One region of the Bradyrhizobium quebecense genome, then DNA from elsewhere that is predicted to be linked to it. Evidence: predicted binding sites of a transcription regulator. Region 1 holds the regulator's gene; each other region holds the start of a gene.
The links. The regulator PhoB, encoded in region 1, activates phosphate uptake and scavenging genes when phosphate is short. The targets are predictions, from matches to a motif close to TGTCATNNANCTGTCAT.
Positions count from the first base shown of each region.

Region 1 (4,524 bases):
CCAGCGACATCACGTCCGGCGTGACGCCGGTGCGCTTGTAGGCGAACAGCTCGCCGGTGCGGCCCATGCCGGTCTGCACCTCGTCGAAGGCGAGCAGCAGGCCATGCTCGTCGCACAGCGCGCGCAGTGCTTTGAAGAACGCCTGCGGCGCCGAGCGCACGCCGCCCTCGCCCTGCACCGGCTCGATCAGGATGCCGGCGGTGTGCGGGCCGATCGCCTTCTTCACCGCCTCGATGTCGCCGTGCGGCACCTGGTCGAAGCCGTCCATCGGCGGGCCAAAGCCTTCGAGATATTTCGCCGAGCCGGTCGCAGCCAGCGTGCCCAGCGTACGGCCATGGAAGGCGCCTTCGAAGGTGATGATGCGGTAGCGTTCGGGATGGCCCTTGGAGAAGTGGTGGTGGCGGACCAGCTTGATCACGCCCTCCATCGCTTCGGCGCCGGAATTGCAGAAGAACACGAAGTCGGCAAAGCTCTGCTCGCACAGCCGCGCGGCAAGCACCTCGCCGTCCGGGCTCTTGAACAGGTTCGACATGTGCCAGAGCTTGGTCGCCTGTTCCTGCAGCGCCTTGACCAGATGCGGGTGCGCATGCCCGAGCGCGTTCACCGCGACACCCGAGGTGAAATCGAGATAGCGGTCGCCGTTGGTTGCGATCAGCCAGGCGCCCTCGCCGCGCTCGAAGCCGAGATCGACCCGGGCGAAGACGGGGAGCAGATGCGACGAGGCGTTGGTCATGGCGTTCACTGCCGGTTTGAAGCCGTCAATTGCTGCGCGCCTTGACGCCAACGCAGCAACCGCCAGCTTCGGAAAACAAAACGGCCGCCTTTGCGGGCGGCACGTACGGGTCATTCTATGCGGCGGCCGGTAAGTGTCAATCGTCAGGAGCCGGCCTTTGCTGGCCTTCCTGCAATGCGAAACCAGCGCAATCCGGAGCATTCCGGTGCGGTGGAAAAGCCTCATAGCAATGCTTAACTTTGTGGGAACATGTGGACGCACGGCCGCGGACTCTTGCGCCAGAGTCACGCCATATTGTAGCGTTTGGCCTGTCGGGTACGACATCTCGTGCGGCAGTACTGGACCCTCTAAGTAGCCTTCGTGTCTCGTGTAAACGTTCGGGCGCAACACCGTGCCCGGCGAGGGCTAAGGGATTCTGGCCGCAGGGATATTTGTCCAGATTGGCTCGCAGCGCCGCTCCGATGAGTGGCCGGCGCCATGCGAAAGGAAGAATGCGATGACTGTATTGACCTGGTCCGACGATCGCGTCGAGCAGCTGAAGAAGCTCTGGGAATCCGGCCTCTCGGCCAGCCAGATCGCGGCGGAACTTGGCAATGTGACGCGAAACGCCGTGATCGGCAAAGTGCATCGGCTCGGCCTCTCCGGCCGCGCCAAGGCCCCCTCCACGGCCGCGCCGCGGCAGCGCAAGGCCCGCCCCGCCCAGCACATGATGCGGGTGGCGCGCCCGGTCTCGCGCGGCAACACCGCGCTTGCGCACGCCTTCGAGGTCGAGATGGAGCCCGATCCGATCTCCTTCGACAACGTGGTGCCGATGAGCCAGCGGCTGTCGCTGCTCGAGCTCAACGAGGCCACCTGCCACTGGCCGGTCGGCGATCCCTCGAGCCCGGAATTCTTCTTCTGCGGCGGCAAGGCGCTCGCCGGCCTGCCCTATTGCGCGCATCACTCGCGCGTTGCCTACCAGCCCGCCAACGATCGCCGCCGGCCGTCGGCGAAGCCACAGATCAAGTAGCACTCGGGAAACTGCCTGGACTGCAAAAACAAATCCCCGCGAAAGCGGGGATTTTTTTGTGTGATCGTAGCGCGGAAGTATCCACCAGCGTCGTCCCGGCGAAAGCCGGGACAACGCCGTGTTGTGGCTTGAGGTTGCCGTGCAAGCCTTACGGCTGCGGCTCGGCCTTGGCAAACCGGTCGTCGAGCGCATAACCGGCGCCGCGCACGGTGCGGATCGGATCCTGCTCGCGGCCCGGATTGAGCAGCTTGCGCAGGCGGCCGATGTGCACGTCGACGGTACGCTCATCGATATAGATGTCGCGGCCCCAGACGCTGTCGAGCAGCTGCTCGCGGCTGAACACGCGGCCGGGATGCTCGAGGAAGAATTCGAGCAGCCGATACTCGGTCGGACCGAGATCGATCGGACGTCCCGAGCGCGCCACGCGGCGCTTCTCGCGATCGAGCTCGATGTCGCCGTAGGTCAGCACGGTTGCAAGCCGCTCCGGGCTCGCGCGGCGCAGCAGGCCCTTCACCCGTGCCAGCAATTCCGGCACCGAGAACGGCTTGACGATGTAGTCGTCGGCGCCGGTGGCAAGCCCGCGCACGCGCTCGCTCTCCTCGCCGCGCGCGGTCAGCATGATGATCGGAAGCTGCTTGGTCTCGGGACGCGCCCGCAGGCGGCGGCACAGCTCGATGCCGGACAGGCCCGGCAGCATCCAGTCCAGTACCACGAGGTCGGGAACGCGCTCCTTCAGGCGGGTGTCGGCATCGTCGCCGCGCCCGACCGTTTCGACATCGTAGCCTTCCGCATCGAGGTTGTAGCGCAACAGTGTCGTCAGCGCTTCCTCGTCTTCGACTACCAGAATGCGTGCGCTCATCGGTTTAAATTCTCTCTCTGTGGTGATCCGTTGCCCAGACGCAAACCGAAACGCTTACTTTCCTGACCATAATCCCCGCGGAGACGACTTGTCGTGAAGACAATCCGGCCCCGCGCCTGCGGATCATGTCCTAGGTACCCGGCACCGTGGTGGCAAAGTTGGTCATGTCGCCCTTCGGGCGCTTGTCGGTGATCTGCTGGCCCTCGATCATGTAGAACACGGTTTCGGCGATGTTGGTGGCGTGATCGCCGATCCGCTCGATGTTCTTGGCGCAGAACATCAGATGGATGCAGAACGAGATGTTGCGCGGATCCTCCATCATGTAGGTCAAGAGCTCGCGGAACAGCGAGGTGCAGATCGCATCGACCTCCTCGTCGCCCTTCCAGACGTTCATCGCCGCCGGCAGATCGTGCGCGGCATAGGCGTCGAGCACCGACTTGACCTGCGACAGCACGAGGTCGGTCATGTGCTCCAGGCCGCGGATCAGCTTCAGCGGCTGGAAATCGCTTTCCAGCGCCGCGACGCGCTTGCCCATGTTCTTGGCGAGGTCGCCGATCCGCTCGAGGTCGGTGGCCACGCGCATCGCGCTGACGATTTCACGCAGGTCGATCGCCATCGGCTGGCGGCGGGCGATCGTCAGCACCGCGCGCTCTTCGATGACGCGCTGCAGCTTGTCGATCTCGATGTCGGCGGCGACCACGCGCTTGCCGAGCGCGACGTCGCGACGGATCAGCGCGTCGACCGACTCGGTGATCATCCGCTCGACGAGGCCGCCCATTTCGGCGACCAGGCGAGTCAACTCCTGCAGGTCGCTGTCGAATGCCTTGGCGGTATGTTCAGAAGCCATCTTGTATCTCCTCAGCCGAACCGGCCGGTGATGTAATCCTGAGTCCGTCGATCGCTCGGCGAGGTGAAGATCTTGTTGGTGTCGTCGAACTCGATCAGCTCGCCGAGATACATGAAGGCGGTCTTGTCGGAGACGCGCGCCGCCTGCTGCATGTTGTGGGTGACGATTGCGATCGTGTAGTCCTCGGAGAGCTCCTGGATCAACTCCTCGACCTTGGCGGTCGAGATCGGATCGAGCGCCGAGCACGGCTCGTCGAACAGGATCACCTCGGGCCGCACCGCCACGGTGCGCGCGATGCACAGGCGCTGCTGCTGGCCGCCGGAAAGCGACAGGCCGGAAGCGTTCAGCTTGTCCTTGACCTCGTTCCACAGCGCGCCGCCGCGCAGCGCCTTCTCGACCCGGTCGTCCATCTCGGACTTCGAGATCTTCTCGTAGAGGCGGATGCCGAAGGCGATGTTCTCGTAGATCGTCATCGGGAACGGCGTCGGCTTCTGGAACACCATGCCGACCCGCGCGCGGAGCAGATTGAGGTCGAGCTTGGGATCGAGAATGTTGGTCTGGTCCAGCATCAGCTGACCGGTGGCGCGCTGGCCGGGATAGAGGTCGTACATCCGGTTGAAGATCCGCAGCAGGGTCGACTTGCCGCAGCCGGACGGTCCGATGAACGCGGTGACGCGGTTGGTACCCAGCGTCAGGTTGATGTTCTTCAGCGCGTGGTGCTCGCCGTAATAGAAGTTAAGGTTGCGCACCGTGACTTTCGGCGGCGCTTCCGGCAGCGGCGTATGCGGTGCAACGTGGCTCGGGTTACTGGTTGAAACGGAGAGCTCGGTCATTTTGCGGCCCTTTCGGCACCAAGGATACGCGCGCCGATATTCAGCGCGAGCACGGTGAATGTGATCAGCAGTGCGCCGCTCCACGCCAGCTCTTTCCAGTAGGCGTAGGGGCTCTGCACGAAGTTGTTGATGGTCACCGGCAGGTTGGCCATCGTCTTGGTCAAGTCCCAGCTGAAAAACTGGTTCGACAGCGCGGTGAACAGCAGCGGCGCGGTCTCGCCGGCGACACGGGCGGTCGCCAGC
Region 1 is NZ_CP088022.1:7,787,852-7,792,375, reverse strand. It holds gene HU230_RS37255 (aspartate aminotransferase family protein) at 1-733, opposite strand, end outside; gene HU230_RS37250 (GcrA family cell cycle regulator) at 1,230-1,742, shown strand; gene phoB (phosphate regulon transcriptional regulator PhoB) at 1,891-2,601, opposite strand; gene phoU (phosphate signaling complex protein PhoU) at 2,732-3,448, opposite strand; gene pstB (phosphate ABC transporter ATP-binding protein PstB) at 3,460-4,281, opposite strand; gene pstA (phosphate ABC transporter permease PstA) at 4,278-4,524, opposite strand, start outside.

Region 2 (4,524 bases), 1.6 Mb from region 1:
GGGGCCGAGGATCGCCGCCGTCACCTGCACGCCGCCGGTGCCCCAGCCATAGGGCATCGGCATCTCGCGGCTCGCGAACGGCACCTGATAGCCGGGGATCGCGATCGCCTTCAGGATCGCGCGGCGGATCATCCGCTTGGTCTGCTCGTCGAGATAGGCGAAATTGTACGTCGGCGCGTTCATTCCGCGGCCTCCTGCAGTTCGACGGCTTCGTTGGCTTCCGCGAACTCCTGCCGCAGCTTGCGGAGCAGGCCGAGCTCGGACTGGAAGTCGACGTAATGCGGCAACTTCAGATGCTCGACGAAGCCGGTCGACTGGACATTGTCGGAGTGCGACATCACGAACTCCTCGTCCTGCGCCGGCGCCGCCGCCTCCTCGCCGAGCTCGCGTGCGCGCAGCGCGCGGTCGACCAGCGCCATCGACATGGTCTTGCGCTCGCTCTGTCCGAAGGCGAGGCCATAGCCGCGGGTAAAGCACGGCGCCTCGGTGGTCGAGCCCTTGAACTGGTTGACCATCTGGCACTCGGTCAGCTCGATCGAGCCGAGCGGCACCGCGAAGCCGACGTCTTCGGCTGAGAATTCGACCTCGACCTCGCCGAAGCGGATCTCGCCGGCGAAGGGATGATTGCGGCCGTAGCCGCGCTGCGTCGAATAGCCGAGTGCGAGCAGAAAGCCCTCGTCGCCGCGCGCCAGATTCTGCAGCCGCAGATCGCGATAGGCCGGGAAGCTCAGCGGCTCGCGCGTGAGGTCGCCGACCGGCGCGTCGGCGTCCGCCTGCGGCGACGATTCGATCAAGCCGTCGCGGCCGAGAATGTCGGTCACCCGCGGCGTTGCCGCCTGCGAGGCTTCCGCGGTCACCGGCTGCTCCGGCACAAAGCCTTCCGCGAGCTGCGGATCGAGCAGGCGATGGGTGTAATCGAAGGTCGGCCCCAGGATCTGGCCGCCCGGAACGTCCTTGAAGGTCGAGGAGATGCGCCGCCGCACCTGCATCTCGCCGGTATTGACCGGCTCGGTGGCGCCAAAACGCGGCAGCGTGGCGCGGAAGGCACGAACCAGGAAGATCGCCTCGATCATGTCGCCGCGCGCCTGCTTGATCGCGAGCGCCGCTAGCTCGCGATCGTAGAGCGAGCCTTCGGTCATCACGCGGTCGACACCGAGCGCGAGCTGCTCGGAGATCTGCGCCAGCGTCACCTCGGGCACATCGCGATCGCCGCGCCGCTCATGCGCGAGCAGCCGATGAGCGTTCTCGATGGCGCGCTCGCCTCCCTTGACGGCTACATACATCGCTCACACTCCGCTTGCGATCAGCCGCGTGGTGCGCGGGATCGCGACAATCTTGTCGTCATGGACCAGCACGACGTCGACGCCGCGCGGGAACAGCGCTTCATTGATCGACAGCCGCTGGAACAGGTCGCGCGGCTTGATCATCGCCTGCAACAGCGCGCTGCCGTCGATGCCGGGACCTTTCAGCTCGAAGGCCGGGCCCTGCGTCAGGCTGTCGACCTGCAGGATCAGCGTGGTCGAACGATCCGGATACTCGCTGCTGCCGAACGCGAAGCGGTCGAGCACGGGCAGGTTGGCCGGATCGCCGATCAGCGCGAAGCTTGCGATCGAGGAATCGGCGATCACCGGCGCGCTGGCGTGAAACTTCAGCCAGCGGGCGACGTCCGGTGTCGCCGACATCGCGGCGTCGAGCCAGATCGGCGTATCATGATCGAACAGCGTCAGCGCGATCGCGGCCGAGCCGCGCATCATGCCGGCGGGCGTTCCGACATCAGCGGCGACGCGCTGCACGCTGCCTGGGCGCGCCATCGCATCCATCACGGAGCGGAACGTGGATTGCGCCGACAGCACCTTGTCGGCAAACCCTGCGGGCATTTCGGCAATCGTCGTCATTGCATCACCCCTCACCGCGCACCATCGTGTAGAAATCAACCCGCGTCGCCGCGGTCTCCGCGGCCTTGCGGGCGCGTTCGGCATTCATGGCAACACGCAGCGGCGCGATCACCTTCGCTTCGACCTCGCCGGACAGCTCCGCCGATTGCACCATGGCGTCGCACAGCGCGATCATCTGCGCCTTGTGCGCATCGCGGCCGAGCGTGTAGCCGAAGCCCACCTCGCCGGTCGCAAGCCGCACCGCCGCGCGCGACACCGTCGCCTCGCCGAGGTTGAACGGCGCACCGTCACCGCCGATCCGCCCGCGCATCATCACGAGGCCGTTCTCCGGCTCGCGCAGGTTTTCATGCGTGGGCACTGCGATCGCCGCCAGCCTGCCTGCAATGTCGGCCGCGGCGGAGTGCGCCAGCACCGACATCGCGGCCTTGCGCTGGGCCTGTTTGCTGTCTGCTCCGGTCGAACTCATGGTCGAATTCATGTGCAACCTTTGGGCAACCTTGCTTGGATCAAGTTGTCTATGATAATAGACAACTTGATAGCCGAGTGCCATGACTGTTTCGTGACAAACCGAAGATTTCTGGTATCACCGCGCCATGAGCATGCAGGAAAGTTCCGGCGTCGCCTTGTGGCGGCAGGTCGCTGACGGCATCGAGCGCGGCATCGCCGACGGCCGCTTTGCCGCGGGCGAAAAGCTGCCCGGCGAGATGGAGATCGCCGAGACTTACCGGGTCAACCGCCACACCGTGCGGCGGGCGCTCGCCGCACTGGCGGAGCGCGGCCTGGTGCGCGCCGAGCGCGGCAGCGGCACCTATGTCGAAGCTCAGCGCCTTGCCTACCCGCTGCGCTCACGCACGCGATTCTCCGAGATCGTCGGCGCCGGCGGCCACGAGCCGCGCGGCCAGCTGATCGATGCAGGCAGTGATGTCGCCAATCGCGAGATCGCGCGCGAGCTGGGCTTGAAGATTGGCGCGCCGCTGATCCGGATCGAAGCGGTGCGTCTCGCCGACCGGACGCCGATCTGCGTTTCCACCACCTGGCTGTCGGCCGAGCGCTTTCCCGATGCAGGCAGCGTGTTCGCCGACGTTCGCTCGATGACGAAGCTGCTCGGGCATTACGGCGTGAAGGATTACCACCGCGCCTCGACCCGGATCACCGCGGCGATTGCCGATGCGACCGACGCCGCACGGCTCGATCTGCCGCTGGGCCGGCCGGTGCTGGTGGTCGACGCGACCGATGTCGATATGCTGGACCGCCCGCTGGTGACCAAGCGCTCGCGCTTCGCCGCCGAGCGCGTGGAGTTTCTCGTCGAGAATAGCTGATCTCTCTACTCCCTCGCCCCGCTCTTGCGGGGAGAGGGGTTGGGGTGAGGGGCTGCCTCCGCGAATCCGACAGATGTGAGTACGGGGACAAACCCCTCACCCGGATTGCACCGGACGATGCTTCGCATCGCCGAGCGCAATCCGACCTCTCCCCGCAAGCGCGGGGCGAGGTGACGTCCTACACCACCGCCCTTTGGCCGATGATGGCAAAGCGCAGCTTGCTCGAGATGAAATCGATCGCGGCGACCGCAATCAGGATCATCAGGATCAGGAACGACACCTTCTGCCATTCCAGCACGCGGATCTGCTCGGCGAGCTGCAGCCCGATGCCGCCGGCGCCGACGATGCCGATGATGGTGGCCGAACGCGTGTTCGATTCGATGAAATAGAGCACCTGCCCGGCGATCACAGGCAGCACCTGCTGCAGCAGGCCGAAGCGGATTTCATGCAACGCGTTGCCGCCGGAGGCGCGGATGCCCTCGACCTGCTTGCGGTCCGCCGCCTCGATCGCCTCGGAGAACAGCTTTCCGAACGCGCCGAAGTCGGAGACCATGATCGCCAGCACACCGGCAAACGGGCCGAGGCCGACGACGTTGATCCAGACCAGCGCCCAGATCAACGTATCGACGCCGCGGATCGAATCCAGGAAGCGGCGCACCGGAAAGCGGATCAGGTTCGAGGGGATGATGTTGCGCGCCGCCAAGAGGCTGACCGGCAGCGCAAAGAGGGCCGCAAGCGTGGTGCCGAGCAGCGCGATCGACAGGGTCTCGCCGAGCGCCTGCATGTAGAGCGGGAACGACGAGCCCGGATTCGGCGGGATCATCATCATGGTGATCCAGCCGAGCTGGCTCATCCCCGTGATCAGCTTCGACGGCGAGAAGTCGAGATCGACCAGGCCGTATGCGAAGATCGCGAGCGCCGCCACGATCACGGCCGGCAGCGCCAGCCGTGCCGACGCCGGACGTTCGAACACGCCGGCGTATTTCCCGCGCAATTCCGCGGTGTCCGGCTTCGGCAGCTGGCTCATCGGCGGGTTTCCTTGCCGAACAGCCGGCCGCGCAGCCAGCCGGTCGAGATGTCGATGATGAAGACGGTGACGATGATGGTGACGAGGATCGCGCTGACGTCGGAATAGTAGAACTTGCGGATCGCGACCACCAGCTCCTGCCCGATGCCGCCGGCGCCGACGAAGCCCATCACCGACGCCTCGCGGACATTGATCTCGAAGCGCAGCAGCGCATAGCTGGCGTAGCCCGCCGAGACCTGCGGCAGGATGCCAAAGCGCATGCAGGACAGCCAGCTCGCGCCGG
Region 2 is NZ_CP088022.1:623,394-627,917, reverse strand. It holds gene HU230_RS03145 (alpha-D-ribose 1-methylphosphonate 5-phosphate C-P-lyase PhnJ) at 1-183, opposite strand, end outside; gene HU230_RS03140 (carbon-phosphorus lyase complex subunit) at 180-1,283, opposite strand; gene phnH (phosphonate C-P lyase system protein PhnH) at 1,287-1,895, opposite strand; gene phnG (phosphonate C-P lyase system protein PhnG) at 1,900-2,361, opposite strand; gene phnF (phosphonate metabolism transcriptional regulator PhnF) at 2,489-3,214, shown strand; gene phnE (phosphonate ABC transporter, permease protein PhnE) at 3,393-4,241, opposite strand; gene phnE (phosphonate ABC transporter, permease protein PhnE) at 4,238-4,524, opposite strand, start outside.
Region 2: phnF (phosphonate metabolism transcriptional regulator PhnF) is a predicted target of PhoB. The motif match lies at 2,444-2,460, and genes of this name have one in related genera.

Region 3 (4,524 bases), 1.9 Mb from region 1:
CGAGCACGAAGCCGTCCGCGCCCTTCACGGTGAGGCCGACATCCATCCTCCTGACGTCGTCGAGCGAGAAGGTCCCGTCGAACAGCCGCAGCAGCGGGCCGATCGCGCAGGAGGCGTTGTTATCCTTGGCCTTCGACAGCAAGAGCGCCGAGCGGCCCTCAAAATCGCGCAGGTTGACGTCGTTGCCGAGCGCTGCGCCGACGATCTTGCCGGCGCCGGAGACGACAAGCACGACCTCCGGCTCGGGATTGTTCCAGGTGGATTTCGGATGCAGGCCGGCATCCATGCCCGTGCCGACCGAGGACAGCGTCGGCGCCTTGGTGAACACTTCGGCGTCGGGGCCGATGCCGACCTCCAGATACTGGCTCCAGGCATTCTGGTCGATCAGCACCTGCTTCAACCGCATCGCCGGCTCGGAGCCCGGCTTCAGCTTGGAGAGGTCGTCGCCGACCAGCCGCACCACCTCCTTGCGGATTGCCTCCGCCGACGACGGGTTGCCGCGTGCCCGCTCCTCGATCACGCGCTCCAGCATCGAGATCGCGAAGGTAACGCCGGCGGCCTTCAGCACCTGCAGGTCGACCGGCGCGAGCAGATGCGGTCTTGTCGCGTCGCGGCCATCGGGCGGCGTGTTGGCGAGGATCGCCTCGAAATCGCCGATCCGCTCGCCATGCGTGGCACGCAACGCGGCCGCAGGATCGGCTTCCTCGCACAGCGCGCTCACGGTGGGGAAGCGCGCGGTGACGTCGAACACGCCGTCGCCCCGCACCGCGACCACGGCGGGTCCGCCCGCCTGCGGCAGCCAGACCCGTCCGACCAGCGTACCGGCGGTGCCGTCCTCGGGCAGGACGTCTTTTGGCGTGAGCGAAATCATCGGCGTCTCCTTTTTTGATCTTGTCATCGCTTGTTAGCACAGTCCCGCCGGCTGCGTGAAACAGCGGTCTTGCCAATGTCATAGAGTGGTAACATCGCCCGTCAATGCTCCCGCCGATCGATCTAGCACTCCGAAAGACGGACCTTCATGACCGCCTCCGACCTCACCGACGAAGCCGCCCGCGACGAAGCCTTGCGCGCCCGCATCCACCAGGAGATGGCCGACAGCCTCGACGAGGAACTCGAGCTCGAGCTCGACGACGTGAGGCTCGACGAGTTCGAGCACGACGGGGCCGCCGGAAACCCGTCGATCGATCGCAAGCTCTACTTCCGCGAATTGCTGCGGCTGCAGGGCGAGCTGGTCAAGCTGCAGGACTGGGTGCAGCACGAGAAGCAGAAGGTCGTCGTGCTGTTCGAGGGCCGCGATTCCGCCGGCAAGGGCGGCGTCATCAAGCGCATCACGCAGCGGCTCAACCCGCGCATCTGCCGCGTCGCGGCGCTGCCGGCGCCGAACGAGCGCGAACGCACGCAATGGTACTTCCAGCGCTACGTCTCGCATCTGCCGGCCGGCGGCGAGATCGTGCTGTTCGACCGCAGCTGGTACAACCGCGCCGGCGTCGAGAAGGTGATGGGGTTCTGCAACGACGAGCAGTATGAGGAGTTCTTCAGGTCGGTGCCGGAATTCGAGCTCATGCTGATCCGCTCCGGCATCATCCTGCTGAAATACTGGTTCTCGATCACCGACGAGGAACAGGCGTTCCGCTTCTCGATGCGGATCCACGATCCGCTGAAGCAGTGGAAGCTGAGCCCGATTGATGTCGAGGCGCGGACCCGCTGGGAGCTCTACACCAAGGCCAAGGAGACCATGCTGGAGCGCACGCACCTGCAGGACTCGCCGTGGTGGATCGTCGATGCCGTCGACAAGAAGCGTGCCCGGCTGAACTGCATCTCGCATCTGTTGACCCAGATCCCCTATCAGCAGGTCACGCACCAACCGGTGGTGCTGCCGCCGCGGGTCCGCAACCCCGACTATCACCGCGGCCCGATCCCGCCGGAGATGTACGTGCCGGGAACGTATTGATCGGACCACGTGCACGCTCTGCCCCCTCTCCCGCTTGCGGGGGAGGTGAAGAGCAAGAGACAGCCACCCCTCGCCTACCAATGGCGCAGGCGCCCGCTATTGCTGACGCCCGATCCCGACGCTAGGCTTCCCCCGATCTGGTGCAGGGAGGCCCGCTTGACTCAATCCGACGACATCGCAATTTCCGAAGATCGCCGCGACGCGCTGCGCTATGCGCTCGGGATCGGCAGCGGCGCGGCGCTCGCGGCCGTCATGGCAACCCCGGCCGCAGCGCAGACCCAGGCCGACAACACGCTCGACCGGATCAGGGCCAACAAGACGCTGCGGATCGCGGTGCTGCCGGGCGAGCTGCCCTATTTCAACAAGGACCTCGCCACCGGCACCTGGTCCGGCTTCTCGATCGAGATGGCGAACGACCTTGCCAAGCTGCTCGACGTCAAGCTGGAATATGTCGAGTCGACGTATGGCAATTCAATCCTCGATCTGCAGGCCAACAAGATCGACCTCGGCTTTGCGCTCAACCCGACCCCGCAGCGGGCGCTGGTGGTGGATTTCACCAACCTGGTGTTCCCACATCCGTTCGGCGCGATGCTGAAGAAGGGCCTCGAAGCCAAGACCTGGGCCGACATCAACAAGCCCGAGGTCAAGATCGCGGTCGACGTCGGCTCGGCCAACGAGGCGGTGGCCCGGCGCTTTGCGCCGAACGCCACCATCAAGTCGCTGAAGTCGCGCGACGAGGTGATGCTGGAAATGTCGTCGGGCCGCGTCGATTGCGTGGTCAACGCGCTGGTGCTCGGGCTGACCGCGATCGCCAAGAACCCGAACCTCGGCACCTACAAGATCCTGGCCTCGCCCTCGGTGACGATTGCCAGCGGCACGGCGGTGCGACGCGAACAGGACAAGCGCTGGCGCGATTTCCTGTCAGTGTGGATCGACTACAACCGCGGCATCGGCCAGATGCGCGAATGGTTCGTCAAGGGCCTCGGCCTCGCCGGCGTCAAGCCGGAGGACGTGCCGGTGGAGCTGAGTATCTGAGGTAATTGCCAAGACGGTAGTGATCTCCCTCTCCCGCTTGCGGGAGAGGGTCGGGGTGGGGGTGTCGCCACAAGCGACGCTCTTCGTGTGGAGAAAACTCCCACCCGGATCGCATCTAACGATGGGCTCCGACCTCCCCCGCAAGCGACCCGCAAGCGGGAGAGGTGAAGCAAGTCACACCTTGTCGTAGGTCAGCCCGCGCTCCAGCCGGCGCGCGACCAGTGTCGAGGGAAACAGGATCGCAAAATAGATCAGCGCCACGATGGTGTAGACCTCGAGCGGCCGGTAGGTGTCGGCGTTGATCAGCGTGGCGTTGTAGACGAGATCGGGCACCGCGATGATCGAGACCAGCGAGGTGTTCTTCAGCTGCGTCACCGACTGGTTGACATAGGGCGCCATCATCGGCTTCAGCGCCTGCGGCAGGATTACGAGCCGCATCAGGCGCCAGCCGCGGAAACCGAGCGCCTTCGCGGCGTCCCACTGCCCGACCGGCACGCTCTCGATCGAGCCGCGCACGATCTCGGCATAGAACGCGCCGCCATAGAGCGACAGCACGCTGACGGCTGCGACATGCGCCGGGATGTTGACGCCGATCACGACCGGAAACGCGTAGTAGAACCAGATGATCTGCACCAGCAGCGGCGTGCAGCGGAAGGCTTCGATATAGGCGATCAGGAGCCAGTCGATCACCGGAATCCGCCGCAGCCGCAGCATGCCGACGATCAGGCCGATCAAGGTGCCCAGGATGATGGTGCCGATCGTGTAGGCCATGGTCCAGCCGAGCCCGAGCCAGAACAGATGGCTGTACTTGGCGAGGATCCCGAAATCCCAGACGTAGTTCATCCTGCCCCTCGGTTGCCACGCGGCTTGCGCGCGCCTTGCGTTCCCAGCATCGCAGGCGGCCTCGGGCAAGTCACGCGATATACCGGCCCGGCGAAAATGCCTTCACCTCGAACGGCGGCGCGGCACCCGCGATCATTGCCGCGACCGCGGCGCCCGTTCCGGGACCGGTGGTGAAGCCGATATGCTGGTTGCCGAAGGCGAGCCAGAGACCGCGATGCCGCGGCGCTGGCCCGATCATCGGCAGGCTGTCGGGCAACGTCGGCCGCGCGCCGCGCCAGCGCTCGCCGACCGCTTCGCCGAATTCGACCACGCTGCGCGCCATCGGCACCACTGCCTCGAGCTGCGCATAGTTCGACGGCGCGTCGCGCGCGGTCAGCTCGACGCCGCTGGTGACGCGAACGCCCTGCTCCATCGGCGTCATCAGAAATGCCCCCTCCGCATCATGGATCGGCCGCAGCAATTTGCGTGCCGGGTTCGGCACGAAATGCTGGTGATAGCCGCGCTCGAACGCCAGCGGCACGCGATAGCCGAGCGGCCGCAGCAGTTCGGCCGACCACGGGCCGAGCGCGACCACGACGTGGCGCGCGGCGATCTCGCCGTCGGCAAGCTGCACGCGCCAGCCGCCGTCTTGTTGCTCGATCCGCCGGATCTCGGATTGCCGCACCGTACCGCCGCTGGCGGCGAGCATCTGCGCA
Region 3 is NZ_CP088022.1:921,273-925,796, reverse strand. It holds gene HU230_RS04415 (fumarylacetoacetate hydrolase family protein) at 1-871, opposite strand, end outside; gene ppk2 (polyphosphate kinase 2) at 1,019-1,951, shown strand; gene HU230_RS04405 (transporter substrate-binding domain-containing protein) at 2,108-2,986, shown strand; gene HU230_RS04400 (amino acid ABC transporter permease) at 3,161-3,829, opposite strand; gene HU230_RS04395 (NAD(P)/FAD-dependent oxidoreductase) at 3,900-4,524, opposite strand, start outside.
Region 3: ppk2 (polyphosphate kinase 2) is a predicted target of PhoB. The motif match lies at 948-964, and genes of this name have one in related genera.

Region 4 (4,524 bases), 700 kb from region 1:
CGGCCGCAAGATCGGCGTCGTCGGCCGCACGCCGGCCAACGTCAATCTGCTGAAGCTGATCCTGCAGCAATACGGCGTCGACCCGATGAAGGTCGAGATCGTGCAATTCCCGGCCAATGAAGCAGTCGAGGCCATCAAGAATCTGAAGGCCGATGCCTATCTCGCCGTCGGTCCGGCCAACAGCAAGCTCACGATCGATGCGATCACGGCGTCGACCAAAGACGGCGGCGAGCCCACCTTCCTGCCGATCGATGCGTCCGAAGCGATTGCGCAGAACCATCCGGCCTATGAGGCCGCGGAAATTCCCGCGGGCTCGCTCGGCTCGGCCGACCGGCCCGAGGATGAGGTGAAGACGATCAGCTTCTCGCACCATATCGTCGCGCGAAAGGGCCTGTCGGACGCGACGGTCGCGGCATTCACCCGGCAATTGTTCGCGATCCGGCAGTCGCTCAAGAACGATTTCCCGCTCGCCGCCAAGATCGAGACGCCCGACACCGACAAGGATGCCACCATCCCGGTGCATCCCGGCGCGGCGGCCTTCGTCGACGGCGAGGAAAAGACCTTCCTCGACCGCTACAGCGATTACATCTGGTGGAGCCTGATGGCGTTCTCGGCGATGGGCTCGGCCGGTGCATGGTTCGCCGGCTATCTCAAGCAGGACGAGCGCAACACCAACACTTCGCAGCGCGAACGCCTGCTGGAGATGCTGAAGGCCGCGCGGCAGAGCGATTCGACCGATGAGCTCGACCAACTGCAGGCGGAAGCCGACGACATCCTGCGCCACACGCTCGACTGTTTCGAGCATGGCGCCATCGAGGAAGGCACGCTGACCGCGTTCAACATCGCGCTCGAGCAGTTCCACAACGCGGTGGCCGACCGCAAGGCGCTGCTGCTCAGCATGCCGCAGAATTTGCAACGGACTGCGAGCCAGTTCAGGGCGGCGGGCACGGCGTAGGGCTTACCCTCCCATCTCTCCACGAGCTCACCTTCGCCTCTCCCGCTTGCGGGGGAGGCCGCATTGCATCGTCAGATGCAATGCGGGTGGGGGCTCTCTCCGCGATACGACTCGTGGAGAGAGCCCCCACCCCACCCTCCCCCGCAAGCGGGAGAGGGAGCCTTACAGACGTGCTCACCTCACGCGGCCTCCCTGTAATCTCTCCGTCATAGAATTTTTCTAGGTCTGTGCTGGCCCGCGGCGCATTGTCGCTGTGACCTGAGGAGGTTCCATGACGATCCGGTTCTCGCGAAAACTGACCCGCCGACGTTTTCTCTCGACGGCTGCTGCGGCCGGCGCCGGCGTGATTGCGATGCCTTATCTGTCGCGCGCGGCCGATCGCCCCGTGATCACCCATGGCGTGCAGTCCGGCGATGTCGGCGTCGACGGCGGCGTGGTGTGGGCGCGCGCGGACCGCCCCTCGCAGATGATGGTCGAGGTCGCGACATCAGATTCGTTCAAGGATGCCCGCGCGCTGCCGCCGATCACGGCGTTGCCGGAGAGCGACTTCACCGCAAAGATGCTGCTGGAGAACCTGCCCTCGGGCCAGGACATCTTCTATCGCGTCCGCTTCCGCGATCTCGCCCATATCGACATTGTCGGCGAGCCCGTGGTCGGCCGCTTCCGCACCGCGCCGAGCGACCGCCGCGACGTCTCCTTCGTGTGGGGCGGCGACGTCGCCGGCCAGGGCTGGGGCATCAACCCCGACGACGGCGGCATGATCACCTTCGCCGCGATGAAGAAGCACGCCCCGGATTTCTTCCTGCATTCCGGCGACACCATCTATGCCGACGGCGTCATCACCGCCGAGCAGAAGCAGCCCGACGGCAAGATCTGGAAGAACATCACGATTCCGGAGAAGGCCAAGGTCGCCGAGACGCTCGACGAATACCGCGCCGCGCACAAATACAATTTCCTCGACGGCAATCTGCGCGCCTTCAATGCCGAGGTGCCGATCTTCGTGCAGTGGGACGACCACGAGGTGACCAACAACTGGTCGCTCTCCAAGCAGTTGCCGGCGGCCTACAAGGAGCGCGACATCAACGTGCTCGCCGCGCGTGCGGCGAAAGCCTTCCACGAGATGTATCCGATGCGCGAGAGCGTCGTAGAGCCGGGCCGCGTCTATCGCACGCTGAGCTACGGCCCGCATCTCGACGTGTTCATGCTCGACGAGCGCAGCTATCGCGGCCCGAACGGGGCGAACCTGCAGGAGACCTACGGCCCCGACGCCTATTTCATCGGGCCGGATCAGATGGCCTGGCTGAAGCGCGCGCTGCTCAACTCGCGCGCCACCTGGAAGGTGATCGCCTCCGACATGCCGCTGTCGCTGATCGTCTATGACGACGCCGCCAACAAGAAGGGCTCGGAAGCCTTCGCGCAGGGCGACGGCCCGGCGCGCGGCCGCGAACTCGAGATCGCCGACATCCTGCGCTTCATCAAGACCGCAGGCATCGCCAATACAGTGTGGCTGACCGCCGACGTGCACTATGCGGCTGCGCACTACTACAACCCGAACAAGGCCCAGTTCCAGGAGTTCGATCCGTTCTGGGAATTCGTCTCCGGCCCGCTGCATGCCGGCACATTCGGTCCGAACGAGCTCGACAACACGTTTGGTCCCGAGGTGAAGTTCGTCAAGGCACCGGGCGAAGCCAACCAGAACCTGCCGCCGTCGGCCGGCATGCAGTTCTTCGGCCACGTCAAGATCGACGGCAAGAGCGGGCAGATGACGGTGAGCCTGCGCGACCGCGTCGACGCGGAGCTATGGGCGATCACGCTCGATCCGAAGCCGGCGTAATCAGGTCGCAGCCGCCACGGAACCCGACGTCCTGTCCTGCAGCCCTTGCCTCAAAGCAGGGGCTGCACGATTGACGGGGGATGGACGTCACCGGCCTCTTCCGGTACCTCTATCAGAGCCGTTATGCTGGGGCCCGGAGGGGCGGAGCATGAGGCGCTGCGAGTTGATTCGCGTGCTCGGTGGCACTGTCGTGGGGCTTCGGCCGCACCGCTTGCTTGTCGTCGCGATCGCCGTGTTCGCGCTGCTGCCGATCGAGGTCAGCGATGCCGGCTGGCTGCCTGATTTCTTCAAGAACCCGTCCAGGCACGCCAAAGCGCCCAAGCGCGTGAAATCGGCAAGGCCGACCAGATTGGCAAGGCACCGCGCGCCATCAAAGCAACGCGCCACGCGGCTTGCCGCCCTCGGGCCGGTCGCCCTGCCGCCTCCCGCTTCCAAGCCGGCCGCAGCAAAATGCGATCCCTCGACATTGCGGATCGTGCTCGATGTCGGACATACCGCTGAATCGGAAGGCGCGATCAGCGCGCGCAATGTCGCCGAGTTCACCTTCAACCTGCGCCTTGCGCGGCTGATCGAGGAAAAGCTGAAGGCCGACGGCTTTGCCGAAACCAGGCTGCTGCTGACCGAAGGCAAAGCGAGGCCCAGCCTGTTCAAGCGGGTCGCCGCCGCCAACAATCTGCACGCGGATCTCCTGCTGTCGGTCCATCATGATTCCGTACCCAACAAGATGCTCGAGGACTGGGAATTCGAGGGACAGAAGCGCCATTTCAGCGATCGCTTCAGCGGCTACTCGGTGTTCGTCTCCCGCAACAATCCGGACTTCAGAACTAGCCTGCTGTTCGCCGAGCTGGTCGCCAGGGAAATGAAGGCAGAGGGGCTGCAATATGCCGAGCAATACAGCCAGCCCATCATGGGCCACGACCAGCATCCCCTGCTGAACAAGGACACCGGCGTCTACAGCTACGATAAGCTCATCGTGCTGCGAAGGACCGCGATGCCCGCCGTCCTGCTGGAAGCTGGATCGATCATCAACCGGGACGAAGAACTCAAGATGGACTCGCCCGAGCGCCGCAACGCGATCAGCAGCGGCGTCGCTTCTGCCGTCAAGGAATTCTGCGAGCCGCGATGGGCTCTCCTCGGTCCGCTCTGACCGCCGAGCGATCGGCACTTCCGGCTCAGCCCGGTTTGCCGGCCTTGATCTCCGCGAATTTGGCCAGCGCCTGTTCGAATTTGGGGCTGAAGAGCCACATCGCATCGAGGATTTCGCGGAAGCTCGCGGATGTCCTTGCCCGGTCGGCGCGACCGAAAGCGAAGACGCTGTTGTTTCGCAGATATCCCATGATCCTGGGCTCGGAAATTCTGTAATTGACGAGGTCGCCTGATTTCAGCGCGGACCTGGTCGGGCTGGGAATGATCTGGATGAGCTCGAAGAGCTTCATTTGATCGATCGGATTGGGCAGCGCCTTTGCGATCGCCGGGACCTGCGGGAAAATATCCGCGTGCTCGTTCATGAGCGCATCGCGCACCGCGGTCCAGTGATTGAACCGGTGATCGAGATTGCCGACACGCGCTTCTTCCATGTCATCGCGACGGCTCAGCGCAGGATCGAGGGCCGCGATCGATTGCTTGATGGCGGCCCACTTCTTTCGACCGTTGCGATCTTCGGACGGGCCGGTCTGCAGGCTGCCCTTGTAGGTGTTCGACCGCGCATTTCCGGCATTTTGCTTGCCGCTTGTCT
Region 4 is NZ_CP088022.1:7,089,168-7,093,691, reverse strand. It holds gene HU230_RS34070 (TAXI family TRAP transporter solute-binding subunit) at 1-955, shown strand, start outside; gene HU230_RS34065 (alkaline phosphatase D family protein) at 1,227-2,789, shown strand; gene HU230_RS34060 (N-acetylmuramoyl-L-alanine amidase family protein) at 2,938-3,936, shown strand; gene HU230_RS34055 (hypothetical protein) at 3,962-4,524, opposite strand, start outside.
Region 4: HU230_RS34065 (alkaline phosphatase D family protein) is a predicted target of PhoB. The motif match lies at 1,149-1,165, and genes of this name have one in related genera.